4 regions of the Variovorax sp. efr-133-TYG-130 genome follow, and region 3 is predicted to be linked to each of the others. Evidence: predicted binding sites of a transcription regulator. Region 3 holds the regulator's gene; each other region holds the start of a gene.
The links. The regulator LexA, encoded in region 3, represses DNA repair genes until DNA is damaged. The targets are predictions, from matches to a motif close to ACTGTATNNNNATACAGT.
Positions count from the first base shown of each region.

Region 1: QRN67_RS00170 (DNA topoisomerase IV subunit B) is a predicted target of LexA. The motif match lies at 2,140-2,157, and genes of this name have one in related genera.
Region 2: QRN67_RS21880 (putative DNA modification/repair radical SAM protein) is a predicted target of LexA. The motif match lies at 1,562-1,579, and genes of this name have one in related genera.
Region 4: QRN67_RS27355 (PA0069 family radical SAM protein) is a predicted target of LexA. The motif match lies at 1,549-1,566, and genes of this name have one in related genera.

Region 1 covers NZ_JARVTD010000001.1:25,323-29,515, forward strand. The annotation lists gene QRN67_RS00155 (class I SAM-dependent methyltransferase) at 60-629, opposite strand; gene QRN67_RS00160 (hypothetical protein) at 649-789, opposite strand; gene QRN67_RS00165 (MFS transporter) at 808-2,031, opposite strand; gene QRN67_RS00170 (DNA topoisomerase IV subunit B) at 2,190-4,187, shown strand.
Region 2 covers NZ_JARVTD010000027.1:177,481-181,673, forward strand. The annotation lists gene QRN67_RS21865 (sensor domain-containing diguanylate cyclase) at 1-386, opposite strand, end outside; gene QRN67_RS21870 (YbhB/YbcL family Raf kinase inhibitor-like protein) at 476-1,069, opposite strand; gene QRN67_RS21875 (Rieske (2Fe-2S) protein) at 1,093-1,467, opposite strand; gene QRN67_RS21880 (putative DNA modification/repair radical SAM protein) at 1,596-2,858, shown strand; gene QRN67_RS21885 (UdgX family uracil-DNA binding protein) at 2,881-4,193, shown strand, end outside.
Region 3 covers NZ_JARVTD010000030.1:4,341-8,533, reverse strand. The annotation lists gene QRN67_RS25290 (D-2-hydroxyacid dehydrogenase family protein) at 1-597, opposite strand, end outside; gene QRN67_RS25285 (hypothetical protein) at 689-1,051, opposite strand; gene lexA (transcriptional repressor LexA) at 1,181-1,864, opposite strand; gene QRN67_RS25275 (asparaginase) at 1,938-2,900, shown strand; gene adk (adenylate kinase) at 2,935-3,591, opposite strand; gene kdsB (3-deoxy-manno-octulosonate cytidylyltransferase) at 3,730-4,193, opposite strand, start outside.
Region 4 covers NZ_JARVTD010000033.1:26,606-30,798, forward strand. The annotation lists gene QRN67_RS27340 (SAM-dependent methyltransferase) at 1-377, opposite strand, end outside; gene QRN67_RS27345 (thiol-disulfide oxidoreductase DCC family protein) at 406-828, opposite strand; gene QRN67_RS27350 (GbsR/MarR family transcriptional regulator) at 891-1,469, opposite strand; gene QRN67_RS27355 (PA0069 family radical SAM protein) at 1,580-2,674, shown strand; gene QRN67_RS27360 (Lrp/AsnC family transcriptional regulator) at 2,703-3,167, opposite strand; gene QRN67_RS27365 (aminotransferase class V-fold PLP-dependent enzyme) at 3,328-4,193, shown strand, end outside.

The sequences.
Region 1 (4,193 bases), on a different contig from region 3:
GGACGAAAGCGCCGATTCTACTTACTCCGGCGCCGCCGGAAACACGCCCCCCGGCCCCCTCAGTTTCCCTTAAGGGCGTGGCGGGGCGGCTGGCCGGGGGCGTTTCCGGCCTCCCGCACGGCGGCGATGCGCTGGACGAAGCGGGCCGGCTCGGGCTCGAAACCGTCTTCGTAGGCCACCACGCGCAGGCCGGTGCAGGCGGCGAGCAGCTCGCCCGGCTGCAGCAGGAAGTCGGGCCGCGAGGGCTTGCCCACGGTCTCGTTGCCCGCCGCGAAGGTCTCGTAGAGCAGCACGCCGCCAGGCGCCACGGCGGCCACGATGTCGGCCATGCGCGGCCGCCAGAGGTAGTGCGTGACGACCACGCCGCCGAAGGCCTGGCCGGCGAACGGCCACGGGCCCGATTCGATGTCGGCCTCGACAACGCCGCCGAAGGCGCCGGCCGCCGCCACGGCTTCGGGCGAGCGGTCGACGCCCGTCACGGCGTGGCCGCGCCCGGCGAACCAGCGCATGTGCCGCCCGGATCCGCAGGCCACGTCGAGCACGCTGGCGCGGGGCGCGAGCAGGTGCGACCAGCGGACGATCCATTCGGAAGGCGCGCCCGAGCCGTGTGCGGTGGCTGCATCTTTCATGGCGGATCAAGAAATGGGGTCAGAAGCAGGACCAGATCTGGTCCACCAGCGTCACCAGGAACTCCGGATGCACGTACATGGCGAACACGCCGCCCAGCACCGCCAGCGCGGCGGCGAGCCAGCCGGCGTGCACGATGTGGTGGCGCATCCGTGGTGTCATGGCGCTCTTTATACGCAATCAGCCCGCCGCGCCCAACGGCCGGGGCGCCCGGGCGATGGCGCTTTCCTTCACCGGCAGGTTGATCAGCGCCGCGAACACGCCCAGCGCAATGGCGATGTACCAGACGATGTCGTAGCTGCCCGTGGTGTCGTACAGGTAGCCGCCCAGCCATACGCCCAGGAAAGAGCCGACCTGGTGGCTCAGGAACACGAAGCCGCTGAGCATCGACAGGTGCGCCACCCCGAAGATGCCCGCCACGATGGCGTTGGTCGCGGGCACGGTGGAAAGCCACAGGAAGCCCATGGCCGCCGAAAACACATACACGCTCATCGGCGAAATGGGCGCCAGCAGGAACAGCGCGATCGACACCGCCCGCGCGAAATAGATCGCCGCCAGGATCTTGCGCTTGGCCAGCGTCTGACCCAGCAGCCCGACCGTGTAGGTGCCGAACACGTTGAACAGCCCGATCAGCGCCAGCGCATAGCCGGCCACGTCGGCCGGCAGGCTCTTGTCGCGCAGGTAGGTCGGCATGTGGATGCCGATGAACGCCAGCTGGAAGCCGCAGACGAAATACCCCGCCATCAGCAGCCCGAAGCTGGGGTAGCGGAAGGCTTCGCCCACGGCCTGCAGCACCGACTGGTCGCGGTGGCCGGCCAGGGCTTCGGTCCTGGGCTCGCGCAGGCCGAAGGCCAGGGGGACGATGACCAGAACCAGCACCGCCACCACGGCCAGCGCCGTCTGCCAGCCCAGGTGGCCGATCAGCCAGCCTTCGACGGGCGCCATCAGGAACTGCCCGAACGAGCCGGCTGCCGCCGCCACGCCCATGGCCCAGGAGCGCCGCTCGGCCGGGATCTGCCGGCCGATCACGCCGTAGATCACCGCGTAGGTCGAGCCCGCCTGCGCGGCGCCGATCAGCACGCCGGCGCTCAGCGTGAACAGCAGCGGCGTCGGCGAATGCGCCATGCCGAACAGCCCCAGTGCATAGAACACCGAGCCGCCGATCAGCACCCGGAACGCGCCGAAGCGGTCGGCCAGCATGCCCGCGAACACGCCGAAGATGCCCCACGACAGGTTCTGCACGGCAAGCGCGAACGAGAAGGTCTGTCGGCTCCAGTCCTGCGCCTGCGTGATGGGCTGCAGCCACAGGCCGAAGCCGTGGCGGATGCCCATGGAGAGCGTGACGATCATCGCCCCGCAGAAGAGGACTTGCTTGATCGAAAGAGTGCGGGCTGGCGTTTGCATGATGGCGTCGAATGTAGCGACATGGCTGCTTCGGCAGGCGGCCCGGCGGCCAAAGCCATTGATGATTTATCGGCGCAGTTTCAATGCGCGCCGGGCATCAAAGCGCCTCCTGTATGGGTATCCAGTTGTTTGGCGGCGACTGACTACAATCCGCCCCCATGGCGACTCCCCCCAAGACTCCCCCCAATTCTTCGTCCGCGTCCTCCGGCTACTCGGAAGGCTCCATCCGCGTGCTCAAGGGCCTGGAGCCCGTCAAGCAGCGCCCGGGCATGTACACCCGCACCGACAACCCGCTGCACATCATTCAGGAAGTGATCGACAACGCCGCCGACGAGGCGCTCGCGGGCTACGGCAAGAAGATCAAGGTCACGCTGCATGCCGACGGCTCGGTGAGCATCGAGGACGACGGCCGCGGCATTCCCTTCGGCCTGCACCCCGAGGAAAAAGCGCCCGTGGTCGAGCTGGTCTACACCCGGCTGCATGCCGGCGGCAAGTTCGACAAGGGCTCGGGCGGCGCCTACAGCTTCTCGGGCGGCCTGCACGGCGTGGGCGTGTCGGTGACCAACGCGCTGTCGAAGCGGCTCGAGGTGTCGACCCACCGCGAGGGCTCGGTGGCGAAGCTGGCCTTCAGCGGCGGCGACGTGATCGAGCAACTCGAGGTGCGCAGGCTCGAGGCCGGTGAGCGCAAGCAGGGCACCACGGTGCGCGCCTGGCCCGACGCCAAGTACTTCGAGACCTCCGCGCTGCCCATGGGCGAACTCACGCACCTGCTGCGCAGCAAGGCCGTGCTGATGCCCGGCGTGAGCGTCACGCTCACGAACGAAAAGACCAAGGAAAGCCAGCAGTGGCTCTACAAGGGCGGCCTGAGCGACTACCTGATGCAGACGCTCAACGGCGACCCCGTCATTCCGCTGTTCGAAGGCGGCGGCCATGCCGACAAGAACGCCGACAACTTCGCCGAAGGCGAGGGCGCCGACTGGTGCGTGGCCTTCACCGAAGACGGCCAGCCGGTGCGCGAGAGCTACGTCAACCTGATTCCCACCAGCGCTGGCGGCACGCATGAAAGCGGCCTGCGCGACGGCCTGTTCACCGCTGTGAAGGGCTTCATCGAGCTGCACTCGCTGCTGCCCAAGGGCGTGAAGCTGCTGCCAGAAGACGTGTTCGCGCGTGCTTCCTACGTGCTCAGCGCCAAGGTGCTCGACCCGCAGTTCCAGGGCCAGATCAAGGAGCGACTGAACTCGCGCGACGCGGTGCGCCTGGTGTCGAGCTTCGTGCGGCCCGCGCTCGAACTGTGGCTCAACCAGCACGTCGACTACGGCAAGAAGCTGGCCGAGCTGGCCATCAAGGCCGCGCAGACGCGCCAGCGCGCCGGCCAGAAGGTCGAGAAGCGCAAGGGCTCCGGCGTGGCCGTGCTGCCCGGCAAGCTGACCGACTGCGAGAGCAAGGACATCAGCCACAACGAGGTCTTCCTGGTCGAGGGCGACTCCGCCGGCGGCAGCGCCAAGATGGGCCGCGACAAGGAAAGCCAGGCCATCCTGCCGCTGCGCGGCAAGGTGCTCAACACCTGGGAAGTGGAGCGCGACCGCCTCTTCGCCAACACCGAAATCCACGACATCTCGGTGGCCGTTGGCGTCGACCCCCACGGCCCCAACGACACGCCCGACATGAGCGGCCTGCGCTACGGAAAGATCTGCATCCTGAGCGATGCCGACGTGGACGGCTCGCACATCCAGGTGCTGCTGCTCACGCTGTTCTTCCGCCACTTCCCCAAGCTCATCGAAGCCGGCCACGTGTATGTCGCAAAGCCGCCATTGTTCCGGGTGGATGCCCCCGCGCGCGGCAAGAAGCCGGCCTCCAAGGTCTACGCGCTGGACGAGGGCGAGCTGACCGCCACCCTCGACAAACTGCGCAAGGACGGCGTGCGCGAAGGCGCCTGGAGCATCAGCCGCTTCAAGGGCCTGGGTGAAATGAGCGCGGAACAATTGTGGGAAACCACGCTCAATCCAGATACCCGCCGCCTGATGCAGGTCCAATTGGGCCGTTTCGACTTCACGTCCACCCAGGGCGAGATCACCAAGCTGATGGGCAAGGGCGAAGCGGCGGCGCGGCGCGAACTCATGGAGCTGCGCGCCGACGACGTCGATATCGACGTCTGATTCCGA
Region 2 (4,193 bases), on a different contig from region 3:
TCCAGGGCGTAGTTGACCGTTTCGCTCTCGAAGGTGAGCTGGCCGCGCCATAGCTGGTCGAGCTCGTGCACCACGGTGGCCGACATGTCGCCGCGGAACACGCGGTCCAGAGAATCGAGCAGGGTCTGCTGGCTGTCGGCGGCAAAGAGTTTCAGGGTGTGCTGGTTGACCCGCAGCACCTTCAGCAGCGCCATGCATTCGCTCACGCGGCCCGGGTTTTCCGACAGGTACGCCACCAGGTCGGTGACGCCTTCGGCGCGCCAGCCGTCGAGCTTGCGCTTGAGGCCGCTGTAGTCTTCGATCCAGAGGGAGACGGGCGCCAGGTCGAACATGGCGTCGAGTTCGGATGACGGGGCAACGTCGGACGCGGCGGCGGTCAGGGCCATCGATGGGCTTTCGGAAAAGCGGCTGCAGCCATGGCTGACGGGCCGCCGGCAGATCGGGAGCCTGATTATTACCCGGCAGCCCGAGGGCTTTAGCGGCTGTAGAGGCCCACCACGCTCTGTCCGCCCAGCGCATGGCCCTTGAGCGCGGCCAGCAGCGCGTCGCGCCCGAGACCGGCCGGCAGGCTGCCGGGCGCCAGGTCGGTGGCGACCACGGTCAGCACGTAATGGTGCGGCCGGTCGCCCACCGGCGGGCACATGCCGCGATAGGCCGGCGCACCGGCCACGTTCGGGCCCATGGTGAAGTTGAAGTTGGAGCCCGCCTGGCCTTCGCCCGCCTTGAGCTCGCCGCGCTCGGCCGCGATGTTGTAGGCCACCCAGTGCGACACGCCGAGGCCGGCCGCGCCGTCGGGGTCGAACACCAGCACGGCGACCGACCGGGTCTTGGCCGGCAGGTTGCTCCAGGCCACCGGCGGAGAAATGTTCCTGCCGCCGCACTCGCCCGCGCCGGCATGCTCGGCCGGGATCACGCCGTTGTCGGCGAAGGCTGCGGACGCCACTCTCATGCCCGTGGAAGCCTTGCCGCCGGTGCCGGCCGCCATGCCGGTGCAGCCCGCCAGCACGCCGGCGAGGGCCAGCGCCGCGACCGACAGGGCGAGGGGGTGAGGCCGGGTGTTCTTGCGCATAGGGTTCTCCTTGAAGGTTGTGTTCATTCGGCCTGGCCCTGCCAGATGCTGCCGTCGGGCCGCTCGTGAACCGCCACCGGCACGAGGCTGGCGCCCTTGCACGGGCCGCCCACGCACCTGCCGGTGTCGGGCTCGAAGATCGCGCCGTGCCGCGCGCACATCAGGAAGCGGCCCGAGCTTTCGATGATCTGCCCTTCGAAGTCGAGCGGCCCGCCCGCGTGGGGGCACTGGTTGATGTAGGCGTACACGCCGTCTTGCCAGCGCACGGCGAAGGCGGGGGTGCCGTCCAGTGCGGTGAACATGACCGCGATGCGATCGGCGGCAAGCGCGGTGGAAATTGGCGTGGGAGCGGGGGAGGGCGCGGGGGCGGAGGCGGGTGCTGTCAGGTCGTCGGTCATCTGGCAGCGAGGGTAGCCAAGGTTGGAGGGCGGCGCAACGACGCGCCGGTGCAGCCGGCCCGCTTACAAATCGCAGCCTTTGGAACGGCCGATGACTGTATATTCATACAGTAACCAAGAGGTCTCCCGTGGACATCCATCGCAAACTCGCCATCCTGGCCGACGCCGCCAAGTACGACGCCTCCTGCGCATCCAGCGGCTCGCAGCCGCGCGACTCGGTGGGCGGCCGCGGCATCGGCTCCACCGAGGGCGCGGGCATATGCCACAGCTACGCGCCCGACGGCCGCTGCATCTCGCTGCTGAAGGTGCTGCTCACCAACCACTGCCAGTACGACTGCCTGTATTGCGTGAACCGCGCGTCGAGCAACGTGCCGCGCGCGCGCTTCCGCGTCGAAGAGGTGGTGCAGCTCACGCTCGACTTCTACCGGCGCAACTGCATCGAGGGCCTGTTCCTGTCGAGCGGCATCATCAAGTCGCCCGACCACACCATGGAGCAGGTGGTCGAGGTGGCGCGCGTGCTGCGCGAGGAGCACGACTTCCGCGGCTACATCCACCTGAAGACCATCCCCGACGCCAGCGACGAGCTGCTGGCGCGCGCCGGCCGCTATGCCGACCGGCTCAGCATCAACGTCGAGATGCCCACCACCGAGGGCCTGCAGGCGCTGGCGCCCGAGAAGAACGAAAGCGCCATCCGCCGCTCCATGGCGCGGCTGCGCCTGCGCATCGACGACACGCGCGAGGAGGCGCGCCGCGTGGTGCCGATCCGCGCGCTGCCCGGCGCGGCCCCCGCCGCCGCCAAGCCGCCGCCGTTCGCGCCCGCCGGCCAGAGCACGCAGATGATCGTGGGCGCCGACGCCACCGACGACCGCCACATCCTCGCGTCGAGCGCCACGCTGTACGGCGCCTACAAGCTCAAGCGCGTGTACTACTCGGCCTTCAGCCCCATTCCCGATGCCGCCCGCGCGCTGCCGCTGGTGGCGCCGCCGCTGATGCGCGAGCACCGGCTCTACCAGGCCGACTGGCTCATGCGCTTCTACGGCTTCGAGCACCAGGAGATCGTGGCCGCGCCCGACGGCCTGCTGCGGCTGGACGTCGACCCCAAGCTGGCCTGGGCGCTGGCGCACGCCGAGCGTTTCCCCGTCGACCTGAACCACGCCCCGCGCGAGATGCTGCTGCGCGTGCCGGGCCTGGGCGTGAAGGCGGTCGAGCGCCTGCTGCAGGCGCGCCGCGTGCGCCGGGTGCGCGCCGACGATCTGCGCCGGCTGCACGTGCCCTCGCGCAAGGTGCTGCCGTTCGTGGTGGCCGACGGGCACCGGCCGGCGGCGGGCGCCATGGCCGCCGCAGTTCCCGCAGTGCAGCCGGCGCAGGCGGCGCAGGCGGCGCTGTTCTGAGCTGGGCCGGGAGCAAGCCGCCATGCGCGTACGGCTAGGGAATCCGGTCGACCTCGACGCCTTCCGCCGCGAGGCGCGCCGGTTGCTGGCGAATGGCGTGCCGCCGGACCACGTCGAATGGAGCGACGGCACGCAGGGCGAAGGCGGTTCCGACCTGTTCGCGGATGCGCCCGCCGGCGGCCTGTTCGAACCTGCGCCATCGCCGCCGCCCGCCGGCGCCGCGCGCCAGCCGGTGCCCGCGTCGTTCATCGCGCTGTGCGCCGACGTGATCCTGCATCGCGACGCGGGCCGCCTGGCGCTCCTGTACCGGCTGCTCTGGCGCCTGGTGCACGAACCGGCCCTGCGCCACGACCCGCTCGACCCCGACATGCTGCAGGCCCGGCAGATGGCCAAGGCCGTGCACCGCGACATCCACAAGATGCGCGCCTTCGTGCGCTTCACGCGCGTGGAAGGCGAGCAGGGCGAGCGCCACGTGGCATGGTTCGAGCCCGACCACCGCATCGTGGAAGCCAACGCGCCCTTCTTCGCGCGCCGCTTCGCGCAGATGAACTGGGCCATCCTCACGCCCGAGCGCTGCGTGGCGTGGGACGGGCAGGCGCTCACTTTCCGCGAAGGCGCCGACCGGCGCGAGAAGCCGCCGCCCGATGCCGGCGAGCAGCTCTGGCTGGTCTATTACGAGAACATCTTCAACCCCGCGCGCCTGAAGCTCGCGATGATGCGCCGCGAGATGCCGGCCCGCTACTGGCACAACCTGCCCGAGGCCGCGCTGATCCAGCCGCTGGCAGAAGCGGCGCAGGCGCGCAGCCAGTCGATGATCGATGCGCCGGCCACGCCCGCGCGCCGCATCCGCGCCCCGGTGCCGCTGCACCCGCTGCCGGCCGACCGCGCGGCGCCCGCCAGCCTCGACGAACTGCGCGCGGCCACGCATGCATGCCGCGACTGTCCCATCGGCGCGCTCGCCACGCAGGCCGTGTGCGGCGAAGGGCCCGTGGGCGCGCAGCGCATGCTGGTCGGCGAGCAGCCCGGAGACCAGGAAGACCTGGCCGGGCGGCCCTTCGTCGGGCCTGCCGGCCAGCTGCTCGACCGCGCGATGGCGCAACTGGGCCGGCCGCGCGACACGGTGTACCTGGCCAATGCCGTGAAGCATTTCAAGTACGAGCTGCGCGGCAAGCGCCGCATCCACAAGACGGCGGGCCAGCGGGAGGCCGAAGCCTGCGCGCACTGGCTCGACAGCGAAATCGCGCTGGTGCGTCCGCAGGCGCTCGTGGCGCTGGGCGCGACCGCCGCGCGCGCCCTGCTCGGCCGGCCGGTGGCGGTGCAGGCCGAGCGCGGCGC
Region 3 (4,193 bases):
CACCTGGAAGCCGTCGGAGCGGGCCTTGGCGCAGCTGGCTTCACGCCCCCAGATCACGACCTGCATGCCGAAGGCCTGCCCGTAGCGCGCGACCAGCTGGCCGATGCGGCCGTAGCCCCAGATGCAGAGCGTCTTGCCCTTGAGCACCGAGCCCAGCCCGAAGTTGGGCGGCATCGAGGCCGACTTGAGGCCCGATTGCTGCCACGCCCCGTGCTTGAGGTTGCTGATGTATTGCGGCAGCCGGCGCATGGCGGCCATGATGAGCGCCCAGGTGAGCTCGGCAGGTGCCTGGGGGGAGCCGGAGCCTTCCGCCACGGCGATACCGCGCTCGGTGCAGGCCGCCACGTCGATGTGGCCCGCGACGCGACCCGTTTGCGAAATGAGCTTGAGCTTGGGCAGCTTCTCGATGAGCTGCCGGGAGATCTGTGTGCGCTCGCGAATCAGCACGATCACGTCGGCGTCCTTGAGGCGAACCGAGAGTTGCCCGATGCCCTTGACCGTGTTGGTGTAGACCTTGGCTGCGTACGCGTCCAGCTTGGCGGCGCAGCGCAATTTGCGCACGGCGTCCTGATAGTCGTCGAGGATCACAATATTCATGGCGTGCCATTGTGCCTCGCAGCATTGGGATGTCGCACCCCCGAACGTTTGGATACCCACTGCCGACGGGCTCTCCCAGGGGGGCCGCGCCTCAGTGCAGGCGTGTGGAGCGGGGCGCGGTGACCATGGCTTCGGCCGCTTCGAGGGCCGCCAGACGGTCGAGCTCCGCGCACACGTCGTCCATGCGGCCGGAGATCACGACACGGTTGCTGCGCTGCTGGCCCTTTCCGTCGACCACACGCACCACGCGCAACGGGCGCGCCGGCGCGGTGGCTGCGGCCGCCGGTGGCGTCGCGCCGCAAGACGGACGCACCGCGACATAGCGCAGGCCGGCGGAACTCTCGCTGTGGTCGAGCGGGGTGTGGGGATGGGGGCGGCGTGCCGGAATCAAACGGTTGGCGAGCGATTGCAGCGGCATCCAGAAATCAGCGATGGCGAGGAGGGCGATTCCCATGTGAACTCCAAAAAAGTATGAGGTTGAACACAGGCAGGATTTCTTGAATCGGCCGCGACAGGGTGATGGCGACTTCGCGCCATACGCCCGCCACCTGTCGCGGCCGGGTGAGTGCTGCTGCCAGCAGGCCTACATCAGCATGGTGTTGCGGATGAGGCCCACGGCGAGGCCTTCGATCTCGAAGGGCTCGCCGGGCTGGACGATGATGGTCGGGTAGTCGGGGTTCTCGGCGTGCAGCTCGATGACCTGCTTGTTGCGCTTCAGGCGCTTGACGGTGACCTCGTCGCCCAGGCGCGCCACCACGATCTGGCCGTTGCGCGCTTCCTTGGTGGCCTGCACGGCGAGCAGGTCGCCGTCCATGATGCCGGCGTCGCGCATGGACATGCCGCGTACCTTGAGCAGGTAGTCGGGCTGGCGCTGGAACAGTGTGTTCTCGACGTAGTAGGTCTGGTCGACGTGCTCTTGCGCCAGGATGGGCGAGCCCGCGGCGACGCGGCCGATGAGCGGCAGCGCCAGTTGCGCCATGCCGGGCAGCGTGAGCGAGAACTGGCCGCCCTCGCGGTGACGCGTTTCGTTCAGCGAGCGCAGGGCGTCGCCCTTGAGGCGGATGCCTCGCGAGGTGCCGCTGACGAGTTCGATGACACCCTTGCGGGCCAATGCCTGCAGGTGCTCTTCGGCCGCGTTGGCCGACTTGAACCCGAGTTCATTGGCGATTTCGGCGCGCGTGGGTGGCGCGCCGGTTCGGGCGATGGCGCTCTGGATCAAGTCCAGGATCTGCTGCTGGCGGGCTGTAAGCTTCACGGCGAACTGCATATGTGGTTCCTTGCGGCACTGGCTAGATATCCAGTACCTGTATTTTTAACCAGTTTTAAAAAGTTGACAAGACATGCCTGATTTCCCCTCGCCTGAACTGCGCCGCGTGGTCGTGCTGGGCACCGGCGGCACCATTGCCGGCAAGGCCGCCAGCAGCGGCGACAACATCGGCTACACGGCCGGGCAGGTAGGCGTAGCGGACCTTCTGGGCGGGATCGAGGCGCCCCGGGGCGTGACGCTGGTGGCGGAGCAGGTCGCGCAACTGGACAGCAAGGACATGTCCCTCGAGACCTGGCAAAAGCTCGCGCAGCGCTGCGCGCACTGGCTGGCCGAGCCCGACGTGGCGGGCGTGGTGATCACGCACGGCACCGACACGCTGGAGGAGACGGCCTTCTTCCTGCATTCGGTACTGGCGTGCGTGAAGCCTGTGGTGCTGACCTGTGCCATGCGCCCGGCGAGCGCACTGTCGCCCGATGGTCCGCAGAACGTGCGCGATGCCATCGGCGTGGTTCTGGCAGCGGGTGCGAAGGGGGTGACCGTGGTGTGCGCCGGCGCGATGCACAGTGGCGCCGACGTCCAGAAAGTGCACACCTACAGGCTCGATGCCTTCGCATCAGGCGATGCAGGCGTGGTTGGCTATGTTGAAGAAGGTGAAGTGCGCCGCGTGAGGGCGTGGCCCGAGGGCGGGGCGCTGCCGGCTTCGAAGATCTTCGAGGCGGCCGCGGTCCATTGGCCTCGCGTGGAGATCGTCATGAGCCATGCCGGCGCGAGCGGTGCGGTCGTCGAGGCGCTGCTGCAGCCCGGCAACGCCGAACCGGTCCGTGGACTGGTGCTGGCCGCCACCGGCAACGGCACGCTGCATCAAGCGCTCGAAGCGGCTGCGCTGAAGGCGCAGGAGGCGGGCGTGGCGGTGGTTCGCGCGACGCGCTGCATGAACGGCCGCATCCTGCCGAAAGCCGATGACCGCCTGCGGGAAGCGGGCACGCTCACGCCGGTGAAGGCGCGCATCGCGCTGATGCTCGAGTTGCTCGGGTGAGGTGGTGGCCGCCCTGACGGAGGGCGGCCGGCAATCAGCTGCTCAGCGCTGCGAGTGCGCGCTGGGTGATTTCATCGACCGTGCCCACGCCCTTGATGGCGCGGTACTTCGGCGCGGCGGCCGGGTCGGTCTTGGCCCAGGCCGAGTAGTAGTCGACCAGCGGACGCGTCTGCTGGCTGTACACGTCGAGCCGCTTGCGCACGGTTTCTTCCTTGTCGTCCTCGCGCTGGATCAGGTCTTCGCCGGTGACGTCGTCCTTGCCTTCCACCTTCGGCGGGTTGAACTTGACGTGGTAGGTGCGGCCCGAAGCCGGGTGCGAGCGGCGGCCGCTCATGCGCTCGATGATGTCGCCGAAGGGCACGTCGATCTCGAGCACGTAGTCGAGCTTGACGCCCGCCGCCTTCATGGCGTCGGCTTGCGGAATGGTGCGGGGGAAGCCGTCGAACAGGAAGCCGCTGGCGCAATCGGCCTGGGCGATGCGTTCCTTCACGAGATTGATGATCAGGTCGTCGCTGACCAGTGCACCCGCATCCATGACGGCCTTGGCCTGCAGCCCGAGCGGCGTGCCGGCCTTGACGGCGGCGCGCAGCATGTCGCCGGTCGAGATTTGGGGGATGCTGTACTTCTGGCAAATGAAGGCCGCTTGCGTGCCTTTGCCCGCCCCGGGCGCGCCCAGCAAAATTAGTCTCATGGTGTCCTCGGACGGTTCTTAGATTTTGTGTCGCGCCAGGCGTCGGCTTCAGGGGCTTTGGGCAGGGCGGAGTTGCTTCGAGGATAGCACGCGTGCTCCCCGGGATTTGTCGCTGCCCCGACAGGCACGTCGAGCCCCTCAGGCCGTCGGGCCGGCGGCGAAGACCGCGCGCACGCGCGCCAGGTCTTCGTGCGTGTCGATGCCCGGGCCGGGCGCCACGTGGCTCACGTGGACGGCGATGCGGTGTCCGTGCCACAGCGCCCGCAACTGCTCGAGCGCCTCGGTCGCCTCGACGGGCGAAGGCGGCAGCGACGGAAACTTGCGCACGAAGCCTGCGCGGTAGCCGTAGATGCCGATGTGGCGCAGGGGGGCTGGCGTGGGCAGCACCGTGGGCGCGGCGCCGTTGGCGGAGCCGTCGCGCCACCAGGGGATGGGCGCACGGCTGAAGTACATGGCGTTGCCCTGTGCATCGAGCACGGCCTTCACCACGTTCGGATTCATGAAGTCGGCCGGCGAATCGATCTCGTGGGCCGCGGTGCTCATCGCGGCCTCCGCATGGGTGGCCAGCGTGGAGGCGACGGCATCGATCAGCGCCGGGTCGA
Region 4 (4,193 bases), on a different contig from region 3:
TGCACGGCCACGTTGGTCACGGTCACTGCGTAAAGCGACGGGTTGTCGCCCACCAGCGTGCGCGCGGTGGCGCCGGCGCCGCAGCCCATGTCGATCACGCAGCGGCGGGGCGCGGCGCCGGGTTGCGCATCGGCAAGCCGCAGCGCGCGGCCGACCACGCGGTTCATCTCGACCAGCATGCCTTCGCGCCGAAACGGGTTCAGCCCGGCGCGCCAGAAGCCGAAGTGCATGTTGTAGCTGGGGCTCCAGGCGCTGTAGTCGAACGCGACTTCGGTGAAGTAGACCTGGGTGTCTTCAGCAGTGATGGAGGTGCCGGCAGGTGCCTGTGCGGGCGCTTCGAGCGGCAGGCGCAAGTCGGGCTGGAAAACTGTGGGCATGGCTGTTCCCTCGGGTGGTGTTTTTTCTTCAGAGGCGGCAGTTGCCGTCGTTGCAGGTAGGCGCGACGCGTCCCGCCAGCCGTGTCGCCAGCCAGCGCGGAATGCGGTAGCGGTTGCGCGCCAGCAGGGCATAGGCGCGGTCGGCCAGCGGCGCGACCAGCGGCAGGTCGAGCAGGCCGCCGCCGCTGGGCAGGCCCACCGCCGCGCGGCTCGCGCGGATGGCCGCCACGCCGACCAGCACCCGGCCCGTGGCGTCCACCGCGTGGATCCCGGCCATGAGCGCGTCGCGCGGCGCCGGCCCGTCGCTGAACGATGCCGGCGAGCAATCGACGAAGCGCAGCCGGCCCGCGGTGTCGCGCGCCCCCAGGTTGCCCATTTGGGCCGAGCAGATGGCGCAGCTGGCGTCGAAGTACAGGGTCAGCGGATAGGCGGGGAGGGCGTCGCGGCTCATGGCATCCTTTGTTCTCGATATTTCTGTCAAAACAGAAATTGAAGGGCAAAAAAAGAGAAGGTTCAGATCATCGGCAGGCTGGCGTGGTGTGCGTCGGAGTCTTCGTCCTTGCCGCCCTTGTCGCCGCGCACGAACTTCTGCACGTTGGCGCCCAGCGTCAGCACCTTGTCGAGCGTGCCCGGCGACAGCCGCAGCATTTCGTCGGCCCAGGTGGCGAGCTTGTTCATGAGGTCCATGGTGGAGCGGATGCGGTCCTGCGCATCGGGCGGTTCCTTCTGGAAATCGGGGCTCGAGACCAGTTCGCGCAGCACGCGGATGGTCGGGTCGAACTCGCGTTCCTTGCGCTCGCGCACCACGGTGCGGAACAGCTCCCACACGTCGACGCTGGTCTCGAAATAGTCGCGCCGGTCGCCCAGCGTGTGGGTGACGCGCACGAGGTTCCAGGCCTGCAGTTCCTTCAGGCTGTTGCTGACGTTGGAGCGCGCGACGCCCAGGGTTTCGGACAACTCCTCGGCATGCATCGGCTTGCCGTGGGCGAAGAGCAGCGCGTGGATTTGCGAGACGGTGCGGTTGACGCCCCACATGGACCCCATTTCGCCCCAGTGGAGGACGAACTTGCGTTGAATTTCTGTGAGTTCCATGGCTTGGAGTTTAGGATTTGCGAAATTTCTGTCAAGAGAGAAATGTAAAAAGCGGGCAGTCGCAAGGAAACGGTGAAATACTGTACAAATACACAGTAACGAGATTCGCCATGCCCGCAGCCCACATCCCCATCCACGCCATCAAGGGCCGCGGCGCGGCCACGCAGCTCGCGCATCGTTTCTCCAAGGACGAGCGCAATGCCTTCGACGACGGCTGGGGCACGCTCGAAGACGGCGTGGCCGAGGCGCAGGAGCTGCAGCCCATCGCCACCGAGGTGCGCTTCGAAGACGTCAAGTCGGCGCTCAACGAGAACGACTCGCCCGACATCTACTTCGACCGCTCGCTCAACCCCTACCGCGGCTGCGAGCACGGATGCATCTATTGCTTCGCCCGGCCCACACACAGCTACCTCAACCTGTCGCCCGGCCTCGACTTCGAGACCAAGCTGATCGCCAAGCGAAACATCGCCGACATGCTGCGTACGGAACTCGGGCGCAAGAGCTACCGGCCCAGCTACATCGCCATCGGCACCGCCACCGACTGCTACCAGCCCATCGAGCGCGACTTGAGGCTCACCCGCTCGGTCATCGAACTGCTGCAGGAAGCGCGGCATCCGTTCGCGCTGGTCACCAAGTCGAGCGCCATCGAGCGCGACCTCGACGTGATCGCGCCCATGGCGGCCGACCGTCTTGCGGCCGTGTACGTGACCGTGACCACGCTCGACGGCGAACTCGCCCGCAAGCTGGAGCCGCGCGCCGCGGCGCCGCACCGCCGGCTGCGCACCATCCGCACGCTGACCGAGGCGGGCGTGCCGGTCGGCGTGAGCGTGGCGCCGCAGATTCCCTTCGTGACCGAAGACATGGAACAGGTGCTCGAGGCCGCATGGGAAGCCGGCGCGCGCAGCGCCTTCTACACGGTGGTGAGGCTGCCGTGGGAGGTGGCGCCGCTCTTCAAGGAATGGCTGGCGCTGCACTATCCGCAGCGCGCCGATCGCATCATGGCGCGCATCCACGAGATGCGCGGCGGCAAGGACTACGACGCCGACTTCGCCACGCGCATGAAGGGCTCGGGCCTGTGGGCCGACCTGATCCACCAGCGCTTCGAGAAGGCGACCAACCGACTGGGCTACAACCGCGAGCGCATTCCGCTGGACATCACGGCGTTCAGGCCGCCTGGCGCAGCGGGGCAGGGCAGCCTGTTCTGAACGGCGGCGTGGCCGCTTCGCGAATCTTCTACACGTAGCCCAGCGGCAGCGCCGTGGTCTGCTTCAGTTCCTGCATGGCGAAGCTGGAGCTGACGTCGTGCAGGTTCGTGCCCGAGATCAGTCGCTTGTAGACGGCGTCGTAGGCGGCGATGTCCGGCACCACCACGCGCAGCAGGTAGTCCACGTCGCCGCTCATCCGATAGAACTCGACCACTTCCGGAATGGCATGGACCGTGGCCGTGAAGCGGTCGAACCACTCCTGCGAGTGCGTGCTGGTCCGCACCGACACGAAGACCGTCACCGCCACGTTGACCTTGCGCGGGTCGAGCAGGGCCACCGAGCGCGTGATGACGCCCGCCTCCTTGAGCCGCTGGATGCGCCTCCAGCATGGCGTGGCGGACAGGCCCACCTGCTCGGCGATCTGCGCAACCTGCAGCTCGGCGTCTTGCTGCAGGAGATCAAGAATCTTGATATCTATGGAATCCAGTTTCATCAAATATCCTTGATTGAGCATGGGATTCCAATCTTATCGGTATCGGCAGCATAAAACGCAAGCTGCTGCTCCGCCCCGGGCGGCAGACTCTTCCGGGTGCGCGGCGTGGTCGCCCGCCACGCCCGCAAACGCCTGCATCTCTTCTCCCGGAATCACCTGAATGGACATCTACCTCGACGCCAACGCCACCACGCCCGTTCTGCCTCGCGCCCGGGCCGCGGCACTCGCAGCCATGGCCGACGACTTCGGCAACCCCAGCAGCGTCCACAGCACCGGGCTGAAGGCGCGCGCGCTGATGGATTCGGTGCGCTCCCGCGCGCGGCGGCTGCTCGGTGCGCCCACGGGCGACCTGCTGTTTCTCAGTGGCGCCACCGAAGGCATCCAGACGGCGGTGCTGTCGGCGCTGAGCGCGCTGCGCGGCCGCGAGGACGTGGACTGCGTGCTGTACGGCGCGACGGAGCACAAGGCGGTGCCGGAAGCGATCAGCCACTGGAACAAACTGCTGGGCCTGAACCTGCGCGTGCTGCCCATCCCGGTCGGCCGAGACGGCCGCCATGACCTGCATTGGCTGCGCGCGCATGCCGCACGTGCCGGTCTGGTCTGCACCATGGCCGCCAACAACGAGACCGGCGTCGTCAGCGACCTGGAAGGCATCGCCCAGGCGCTCGACGGGAGCCCGGCGCTGTGGATGGTGGACAGCGTGCAGGCGCTGGGCAAGCTCGAGCTCCGGCTCGAAGCCCTCCGCATCGACTACGCGCCGTTCTCGGGGCACAAGCTCTATGCCCCCAAGGGCATCGGCCTGCTGTACGTGCGCGCCGGCGCGCCGTTCACGCCGCTGATGGCGGGCGGCGGCCAGGAGGGCGCATTGCGCTCGGGGACCGAGAACATGTCCGGCATCGCCGCGCTCGGCACCGTGCTGGAAGCGCTGGAAGACGGCCACACCTTCCGGGACGCTCTCACGCTGGAGGCGTACCGCGACCGCATCGCCGCCGCGCTGAAGAATGCGTTCCCCGGCGTGGTGTTCAA